Regions from separate parts of the Lentilactobacillus hilgardii genome, predicted to be linked through region 1. Evidence: predicted binding sites of a transcription regulator. Region 1 holds the regulator's gene; the other holds the start of a gene.
The links. Region 1 encodes Rex, which represses fermentation and respiration genes when NADH is low (regulators of the CRP and FNR family bind a similar motif). Its sites were predicted from a motif close to TTGTGAANTANTTCACAA; they were not measured.
Positions count from the first base shown of each region.

Region 2: adhE (bifunctional acetaldehyde-CoA/alcohol dehydrogenase) is a predicted target of Rex. The motif match lies at 1,406-1,423, and genes of this name have one in related genera.

Region 1 is NZ_CP047121.1:1,972,616-1,977,864, reverse strand. Features, by position in the region: gene GQR93_RS09285 (ABC-F family ATP-binding cassette domain-containing protein) at 1-1,682, opposite strand, end outside; gene GQR93_RS09280 (redox-sensing transcriptional repressor Rex) at 1,906-2,538, shown strand; gene groES (co-chaperone GroES) at 2,907-3,191, shown strand; gene groL (chaperonin GroEL) at 3,262-4,878, shown strand; partial or broken gene GQR93_RS09265 (APC family permease) at 5,066-5,249, shown strand, end outside.
Region 2 is NZ_CP047121.1:2,746,184-2,751,432, forward strand. Features, by position in the region: gene adhE (bifunctional acetaldehyde-CoA/alcohol dehydrogenase) at 1-1,368, opposite strand, end outside; gene GQR93_RS12985 (DUF1836 domain-containing protein) at 1,596-2,132, opposite strand; gene GQR93_RS12990 (cation-translocating P-type ATPase) at 2,255-4,651, opposite strand; gene GQR93_RS12995 (aldo/keto reductase) at 4,863-5,249, shown strand, end outside.

The sequences.
Region 1 (5,249 bases):
GTCGTTGACGTGGTAGCCTGCGCGGCTAATTGAGCGGTTCCCTGTTTTTCCTGCTCATGTTCCTTAATCGCAAGCTGTTCATCTTTTTTATCAACATAGTAATCATAATCACCAAGGTAAAGGGTTGTTCCTCTTTGTGACAGTTCAACAACGGATGAGGCAACTTTGTTGATAAAATAACGGTCATGGGAAACAAAGAGAATTGTACCATCAAAACCATTTAGCGCTTTTTCCAAAACCTCTCGACTATCAATGTCTAAATGATTGGTTGGTTCATCGAGAATTAAAAAATTATTGTGTTGCATTGCTAACTTTGTTAAAAGTAAGCGGGCTTTTTCACCACCGGACAAATCGTGAACCATTTTAGCAACGTCATCTCCAGAAAAGAGGAAGCTGCCTAAAACGCTTCTAATGTCTCCTTCGGCTGTAGTGGGGTGATCATCCCAGACTTCGCCTAAAACCGTTTTGGAAGGGTGTAGTGAGGCTTGTTCTTGATCATAGTACCCAGTGTCAACACCGGTTCCAAATTGAGCCGAACCCTTTAAAAAGGGAATAATGCCAAGAATGCTTTTTAAAAGGGTGGACTTACCAACCCCATTGGGGCCGACAATTGCAATGGCCTGATTTCTTTTGACATCCAAGTTGACTGGTTCTGAAAGAATCTTTGTATAACCAACTGCTGCGTCAGTGACCTTTAAAATGTTGTTACCGCTTTTGGATTTTGGTGAGAATGTGAAACGAACACTTTTACCGTCAGACGTTGGCTTTTCAATTCGGTTCATTCTCTCAAGCTGTTTTCTACGAGCCTGGGCTTGTTTTGTAGTAGATGCTCTCACAATATTTTTATCAACGAAGGTTTGGAGTTTGGAAATTTCAGCCTGTTGCTTTTCATATTCTTTCCAGCGAAGGGAGATTTCTTGTTGCTTCTTTTGGGTGTACTGTGTGTAATTTCCGGCGTAATGTCTTAATGTACCGTTAGCCAGGTCATAAACTTCGTTAACGATACGATCAAGAAAATATCGGTCATGTGAAATAATCAATAACGAACCGCTGTAGTTTTGAATATAACTTTCCAACCAGGTAATCGTTTCGACATCCAAGTGATTGGTTGGTTCGTCTAAAATTAACAATTCAGGTTTTTCAAGTAGTAGTTTTGCAAGTGCTAATTGTGTTTTTTGGCCACCTGAAAGTTCATTAATCGGTTTATCGTACTGGTCCTTATCAAAGCCGAAGCCATGGAGAACGCCACGTATTTCCGCATCATAGCCATAACCATTATGCTGTTCAAAATTGGCTCGAACAGTATCATAAGTTGCTGAAATTTGGTGAAACCTATCCGATTTTGGATCCAGCGTGCTTATTTGAGCTTCAAGTTCATGAATCTTAGTTTCTTGTTCCTTGAGTTTCGCAAAGACTGACGACATTTCTTCATAAATTCCCTTATCGGAATCTAATCCCGTATCTTGCGCCAAATATCCGATTGTGAGATTCTTTTTTGTTGTTATTTGACCGCCATCGATGGACTGCTCGCCGATGATCATTTTAACTAATGTTGATTTGCCGGCACCGTTTCGGCCGACTAATGCAATGCGACTTTTTTCTTGAATTGATAAGTTTACTTTTGAGAATATGTTAATACCATTAAATCTTTTGGTTAAATCTTGGGCTTGTAAGATTATCAACGATCCAGCCACCTTTCTTTTATCCTTATAAGTTTATCATATTGTTGATTTTGAGGCGATTTAGATGGGATGATGTCTCTAATAGTGACATTTCTTTGTTAATTTCAAAGCTAATATTTGAAATGTATTTCACAAGATGGTATCTTATGTTAGAATACTAAGTAAAGAGAGATTCACAAAGTGCTCAGTTAGCAAAATTAATGAAATTTAGGAGGAAATTTTCGTGACAGCTGAAAATATTCCACGTGCGACCGCTAAACGGTTGCCAATTTACTACAGATACTTAAATATATTACATGACACAGGCAAAAGTCGGATTTCTTCAACTGAATTAGCTGAAGCTGTTCAAGTAGATTCTGCTACCATCCGTCGTGACTTTTCATACTTTGGTGCATTGGGGAAGCGTGGATATGGTTATGATGTGGATAGCCTGCTTTCGTTTTTTAAGCAGATCTTGAACCAGGAACATTTAACCAACGTTGCATTGATTGGGGTTGGCAACTTAGGACACGCCCTGCTGAATTTTAACTTTCACAAAGATGGTAATGTTAGGATTTCGGCAGCCTTCGATACTGATGATACAATTATTAATAAGATTGAGGACGGCGTTCCAGTCTATCCAATTCAAGAACTGGCACATCAACTTCAGGAACAGCAAATCCAAGTGATTATTTTAACCGTTCCTTCAAGCGCAGCTCAGGCAGTAACAGATGATGCTGTTGCAGGCGGTGTAAAGGGAATTTTAAACTTTACACCAATCAGACTTTCCGTTCCTGACGATGTACTTGTTCAAAACGTTGATTTAACTAACGAATTGCAAACGTTGATTTATTTTATAGAGAATTTTGGCAAGTAACCATATAAAGCGTCATAAGTGGCAGGGGACAATCTTTATTATGTTGTGAAAGACAAACTTTCACAACATAATGGGAGTCTCTTTATTTTGTGTGTCAGCAATATATTTGTGAGTGATAGAAAAGAGGTCAAGACAGTTATCGTCCTGATCTTTTTTTATATTTAGCGCATGATGACGTTGGCCTTTAATCTCCTGACGCTATTGTAACAAGAATTGATCGCATTGATTGAAAAACGCTTGAATATTGCAATGTTTATGAAAAATCCTTGCAATTCCGCTCAAAAAATAATATATTATAAGCAGTGATTAGCACTTCTGTCATATGAGTGCTAATGATGCTAAAAATTGTTGTAAATGGAGGGACTAACGTGTTAAAACCATTAGGAGATCGCGTAATTATCGAAAGAGAAGAAGAAGAGGAAAAAAACGTTGGCGGCATTGTTTTAGCTGATAACGCTAAGAAAAAGCCTCAAACAGGTACAATTGTTGCCGTTGGGGAAGGCCGCGTTTTAGATAACGGTCAAACTGTTGCCCCAGTTGTTAAAAAGGGTGACAAGGTTATGTTCGATAAGTACGCTGGTACGGAAATTGAAGATAACGACAAATCCTATTTAGTTTTGCATGAAAAAGATATCGTCGCAATCGTCGAATAATTGAATTGCGGATAATTGATTCAACAATTTAATAATTTAATCAAAATAAATTTTTGAGGTGAAAATTGGAATGGCTAAACAAGTTAAGTTTTCTGAAGACGCTCGCAGCGCAATGCTTAAAGGTGTTGATAAATTAGCAGATACGGTTAAAGCTACAATTGGTCCTAAGGGTCGTAATGTTGTTTTGGAACAAACAGCTGGTACACCAACAATTACTAATGATGGTGTGACAATCGCCAAGGCAATTGAACTACCTGATCATTTCGAAAACATGGGCGCAAAGTTGGTTTCTGAAGTTGCTTCAAAGACTAACGATGTTGCCGGTGATGGGACAACGACCGCAACTGTTTTAACACAAGCAATCGTGAACGAAGGCATGAAGAACGTGACTGCCGGTGCTAACCCTGTTGGTATTCGTCGTGGTATCGAAACAGCCACTAAAACTGCTGTTGATGCACTTCACAAGATGTCACATGACGTTAAAACAAAAGATGATATTGCACAGATTGCGTCAATTTCATCAGCTAATCCAGAAGTCGGTAAGTTAATTGCCGACGCAATGGAGAAGGTTGGTCATGATGGTGTCATCACAATCGAGGAATCACGTGGTGTTGAAACCAGCTTGGACGTTGTTGAAGGTATGCAATTTGATCGTGGCTATATGTCACAATACATGGTTACCGATAATGACAAGATGGAAGCAGATCTTGATAACCCATACATTCTTGTAACTGATAAAAAGATTACTAACATTCAAGATATTTTACCACTTCTTCAAAAGATTGTGGAACAAGGTCGTTCACTTTTGATCATTGCCGATGATATTGGTGGAGAGGCATTGCCAACACTTGTTTTGAACAAGATGCGTGGTACCTTTAACGTTGTCGCTGTTAAGGCTCCCGGCTTTGGTGACCGTCGTAAAGATCAACTCCAAGATATTGCCATGTTAACTGGTGCTACTGTCATCACTGACGATCTTGGATTGAACTTAAAGGACGCAACGCTTGAGCAATTAGGTCAAGCCAACAAGATCAATGTCACAAAAGATTCTACTACAATTGTTGACGGATCAGGTTCAAAAGATCAAATTTCACAACGTGTTTCAGAAATTAAGACTCAAATCGAAAAAACAACATCAGACTTTGACCGTGACAAATTAAAGGAACGTCTTGCTAAATTGTCAGGTGGAGTTGCCGTTGTTCGTGTCGGTGCAGCTACTGAAACCGAATTAAAGGAAAAGAAGTACCGAATCGAAGATGCTTTGAACGCCACTCGTGCAGCTGTTGAAGAGGGCTTCGTACCTGGTGGTGGAACTGCATTGATTAATGTTATTCCTGAAATCGCCAAGCTTAAGGCTGATGGCGACGAAGCAACTGGTATCAACATTGTTCGTCGAGCACTCGAAGAACCGGTTCGTCAGATTGCCGAAAACGCTGGTGTTGAAGGTTCAGTTATCGTTGAACAGTTAAAAGACGAAAAGCCTGGCATTGGTTATAATGCCGCAAATGGTAAGTTTGAAGATATGATCGATGATGGTATTGTTGATCCTACCAAAGTTACCCGTTCTGCACTTCAAAATGCTGCTTCTGTATCTGCTTTGCTTTTGACTACTGAAGCTGTTGTAGCCGATGAGCCTCAGAAGGATGCACCTGCTGCTCCAATGCCACAACCTGGTATGGGAATGTAATTTTAAGATAAAAATAGTCGCTATAGACAAACAAATTGAGCGTCCGAGCTTGTCGGGCGCTTTTTGTTGTTGTATGGTATTAGTGACTATTTTATGTACATAATCAATACTTGTATTTAATGGTAAGATGGACTATTATTTTATGGTTCACCATGAATGGTAAATATTATAAAAGGAGTAACTATTTATGTGGCGATATTTAAAACGGCTTTTAATTGGTAAGCCGCTAAAAACCACTGACGAAGGCGGCCAAGCTTTAACAAAGTTTAAGGCCTTGGCATTATTATCATCAGACGCGCTATCGTCAGTCGCTTATGGTACTGAACAAATTACCACCATCCTGATAACATTATCAGCCGCTGCATTGATGT
Region 2 (5,249 bases), 770 kb from region 1:
GATCGTTTTAATGTTTAATAAGTCGTAATCGGTAACGTTATGAGAAATTGAATTTGCACCCCATGAACCGGTTCCCAACGTTAGAGATGGTGTCATTTCATTATAGAGGTTTCCAATACCGCCAAAGCCTCCCGGTGTGTTAACAAGGACTCGGGCAGCCTTCATCTTAATGCCGAATTTAAGCGCAATATCGTCATCAGTTGTCTGAATAGCAGCTGTATGCCCCAAACCACCATAGTTTAAGAGTTGTTCAGCAATTGAAAAGGCATCTTCATGGCTTTTGGCCTTATAAACACTGATTACCGGGCTCAGCTTTTCGCCGGATAACGGGTACTTTGGTCCGATACCGGTCATTTCAGCTGCTAAAACCTTGGTGTTATCCGGGACTTTAATCCCTGCCAATTTGGCAATTCCTTTTGCGGATTTACCGGCGATTGGGCCACGAACACCCCCACGCTTAGGGTCAAACATTGCTTCAGCCAATTTTGGCTGGTCTTTTTTGGTAACGAAGAAGACACCGTTTTTAATGAAGTTTTCTTTCACATCATCATAAATTTCGTTATCAATAATGGCGCTGTTCTCAGTTGCACAAATCATACCATTATCAAATGTCTTTGAAAGAACAATATCGTTAACGGCTCGAAGAATATTAGCCGTTCTTTCAATATAAACAGGACCATTACCGGGACCAACACCTAAAGCAGGTTTGCCGGTTGAATAAGCAGCCTTAACCATTCCCGGACCACCGGTAGCAAGTGTGCTTGCTACACCAGGGTTATTGATTAATTTGTTGGTTGCTTCGATACTTGGTTCCTCGATCCACTGAATGGCACCTTCTGGGGCACCGGCCGCAATTGCAGCATCACGAACAGTTTTTGCAGCTGCAACGGATGACTTCATTGCTTGTGGATGGAAGCTAAAGATAATCGGGTTTCGGGTTTTCATTGCAATAATCGATTTGAACAAAGTTGTTGAAGTTGGGTTGGTAACCGGTGTAATTCCGGCAAGAACCCCAAGAGGTTCGGCAACTGTGATCAGCTGGCGTTCCCTATCGTCTTTGATAACACCGACCGTCTTATGGTCGCGAATGCTATGCCAGATTTCTTCGGTTGCATACATATTTTTTATGGCTTTATCTTCAGCGACTCCCCGACCGGTTTCTTCAGCGGCCATGAGTGCCAAATCCATATGTTTATCTTGACCGGCCATTACCATTTCATGGGTAATGTGGTCTACTTTTTCTTGATCAAATGAATCCATGATTTCGAGAGCTTTTTGGGCTTTTGAAACTAACTTGTTAATCATATCGTCAACATTGGTTTTTTCTGGTTTTGTCGTCTTGAGTTCTTTTACTTTATTCTCAATCATTAGTTAGCCTCCGTGAAAATTCTTTCCGAAAAATTCTTTGTTATCTATTTCACAAAAATAACTATACCACGATTTTTTTAAAAGTAAATACTTTTGTTTACTAAATCACAAAAGTTCTTTCATCCAGTTACATCCCTTTAACAGCAGCTAAGGACGAAAAAAAGCACCCACTGGATGGATGCTTCTTTCATGAAAACGGTTCCATTATTTATATGTGAATGTTTTCACTACTTGCTGATTTTCGTCAATGGCTTTTCAATGATCTTTAATAATGTTTCAGACTGTAACCGATCAATTATGACATTAACTGCTACCTGCATTAATTTGTCATTTAAATTTTTTTCCTCTAACGCCTGCCCATTTCGATTAGACATATTTTTAAACGAGAACATGAGTCGCTTAATAAAGTTATCATAAGCTTGTTGCGGATAAATATTAGCCGTTACCTGATCGATTCCATGGCGAATCGTTTCCAATGAAAATGCCGGCTTTAGTAAGCTAATTAAGATGACATCTGCAATCTGCATGGTTTGATACTTCTTTTTAACCGGTGCCATAATAGCTTTATGCTTAACATAGTTATTAATCATTGCCGGCGTGACGCTGTCTACGCCAATTGGCCCCAACGTTTCATTTACCAAAGCGGTCACTTGATCCATATATAGTTCAAATTTAGGTAATTCTGCCCAAAGCGGTAGTTCAACTGTCTTTAATTTATCTTCCCATTTTTCATATAAGTCGTACTCTTCGTTAATGGATGGCATTGTCATCACTCCCTATAAACAATTATACCACATTATCTAGTCATTAAAACTAGATGAAATAGGTTAATAAAAAAGGATTGACAAATCGCCAATCCAATTCTACTTTTTTAATGTATTCAGCCCTATTTATAATTTTGTTTATTGGCCGCCCGTTCTCTTTTTCGAACTTCCCTGCGATCCAATACTTTGGCAATCACACCCTGCATAAAGATATAAAGTGGGTATGCCGTCGCAATTAGCGGCACAGCATACAACCATATATCTTTATTAAAGAATGATACAAGCGAAAAGACGTCATTAAAGAAAACGATGATTGCCAGAAATGCCGCCAACACAAGAATATCCATCCCAAATTTCAATCGATTCCAAGGCCGTGAGACCAGAACCAGTGCCAACCAGCAAATTGCTCCGGTCAGAAGGACACATAAGGTTGATGTGAATTCATAATGCAGTCCAAAGAATCGGCCCACGATTTCAATCACCATAATATAACCAACCACACACACCGCAGCCGGAGCCGACACGATTAGAACCTGACGCATAAATTGGTTGGTAATCCGACTGAAGTTGGGTTCCAACGCTAGAAAGAATGATGGGATACCTACCATTAAAGACGTAATTGGCGTTAATTGAATAGGCTCAAACGGATACTGCATTGCCAAGAAAACAAAGATTAACGACAACGCAACGGAATACATGGTTTTAATCAGGTACATGGAAGCAACCCGCTCAATATTGTTAATCACTCGGCGACCTTCATTCAACACATCAATCATCGCGTCGAAATTAGAATTAATCAGCACGAAATCAGCGATACTTTTGGTACTCTCACTTCCCGAAGCCATTGCAATACCACAATCAGCCTGTCGTAATGCCAGCAAATCATTAACCCCATCTCCGGTCATTGCAACAGTATGCTTTTTTTCTTGAAGGGCACTAATCAACCGCTTCTTTTGATCCGGTGTAACCCGTCCAAAAACAGTATTTTCAGTCACAAGTTGTCCAAAATCATCGTTATCACTAACAGTTGACATATCAATGCTGTGGCCTGCATTTTGAATACCCGCGTTCTTAGCAATCGTCGAAACCGTTGTTGGATCATCTCCGGAAATCACCTTAATCGTAACATCCTGATTTCTAAAATATTGGAACGTATTAACCGCATTCGGCCTGATCACATCTGAAATCAAAATCAGGCCAATCATCCGGGGATTCCCCAAAGGCTTTTCGGCATCAAGCAAATCAACCTTGGCAACAGCCAAAACTCGAAATCCTTTTTTGGCATATTCTTGAATTTGATTTTTAGTGTCAGCATCCAACTGATGAAAAATAAATTGTGGTGCGCCGAAGACGTATTCACGGCCATTTGTAAATTCGACACCGCTCCATTTACGCTGCGATGAAAACGGTACAATCGTCGAAGCGGCCATATTCGGATCCTCAATGGCATTTTTAATGGCATTTGCTGTTTCGTTGGTATCACCGGTACCATAAGTAATGCCGGCGACAATCTTTTCCAACTCCGCCGTTTCTATACCGGTCATCAACGGAATGGCTTTTTCAAATTTTAAATCACCACTGGTAATCGTTCCGGTTTTATCCAAACAAATCACGTCGACTCTCGCCAATGTTTCAATCGCAGGAAGATCCCGAACCAGTGTCTTTTTCCTGGCCAAATGCATGGCAGACACCGCTAACGTCATTGAGGTTAAAAGAACGAGTCCTTCTGGAATCATCCCAATCATTGCCGCAACCGTTCCAAGAATTGCTCGGTTAATATCGTTTCCGCCAAATAATTTTGCGATGAACAAAATTAAACCCAGCGGAATAATGACGTAAGTTAAAACCTTAATAATACGATTAATTGTATTCAGTAAAATACTGGAGGTATCTTTTCCTTCTTTGGCTTCGTTGGACATGTGATTAACAAAGGTCTGCGCACCAACCTTTGTCACCAACATCTTCCCGGAACCACCCACCAGATAAGTACCGGAAGTTAATTTGCCGTTAACCGCTTTCGATATAGTCTGTGATTCACCTGTAATTGGTGATTCATCAACTTCCATCCCACGTGACTGCATCACAACACCATCAACAGGAATTTGGTCACCCCGGTTCAAAGCCAAGACATCGCCAAGAACAATGTCTTCCGGATAAATGTCGACCGGCTCTCCATTTCTAATAACAGTTGACTTGCCTTCTGCCAATAACACCATCTTATCAACTTGCCGTTTTGAGCGAATTTCCTGAATTATTCCAATAATAGTATTAAAGAAAGCAATCCCCAAAAATAGCAGGTTCTTGTAACTTCCCGTATAAAAAACCAGCGCACCAAGAACAACGTTAATCAGATTAAATAGCGTAAATGTGTTGTCCCTAAGGATTTCCTTAACGCTTCGGGTAAGAGATTGCTCTCCCAAATTTTTGTACCCACTCTTGACTTGGTGCTCAACCTGAGCAGAAGAGAGGCCCTGCTCAGGGGTTACTTCTGAAATTTTAACATCTGCCAAGTTAAACACCTCACTCTACGTTAATTGTACAAAATAATATCCGAAAAGCACATTTATTTGTATGGATTCAAAAGAAGTTTAAAAAATTTTAAATTGCCGTAGGGATTTAGGAAAATCACCCCGATCATCTTTATTTTATCATTTTATCAAGCGCTTACATTATTATAGGTAGGAAATATGCTAAAATTAAGCCATAACGATTATTACAAGGAGGAATTTTATGTTTGAACCCGATAAGTCGACTTATCAATTAAATGACGGCAATCAAATGCCGGTTTTAGGCTTTGGAACTTATAAAATCGCAAAGCCGGATTTAATGAATCAAACAATCCAATCTGCATATGAAAACGGCTACCGTATGTTTGACACTGCCCAATATTATCGAAACGAAAAAATGCTGGGCGATGCGATCCGCAACTTGAGTGTCCCCAGACAAGATGTCTTTATTATTGATAAAGTGACCGAAATGAATCAAGGCCATGATTTGACTATTAATAGTACCGACTTTTCCCTACAGCAATTAGGAACGGATTATGTAGACCTATTACTTGTTCATTGGCCAATCGCCGACAAGTTCTTTGAAACATGGGAAGCCTTTGAGGAATTA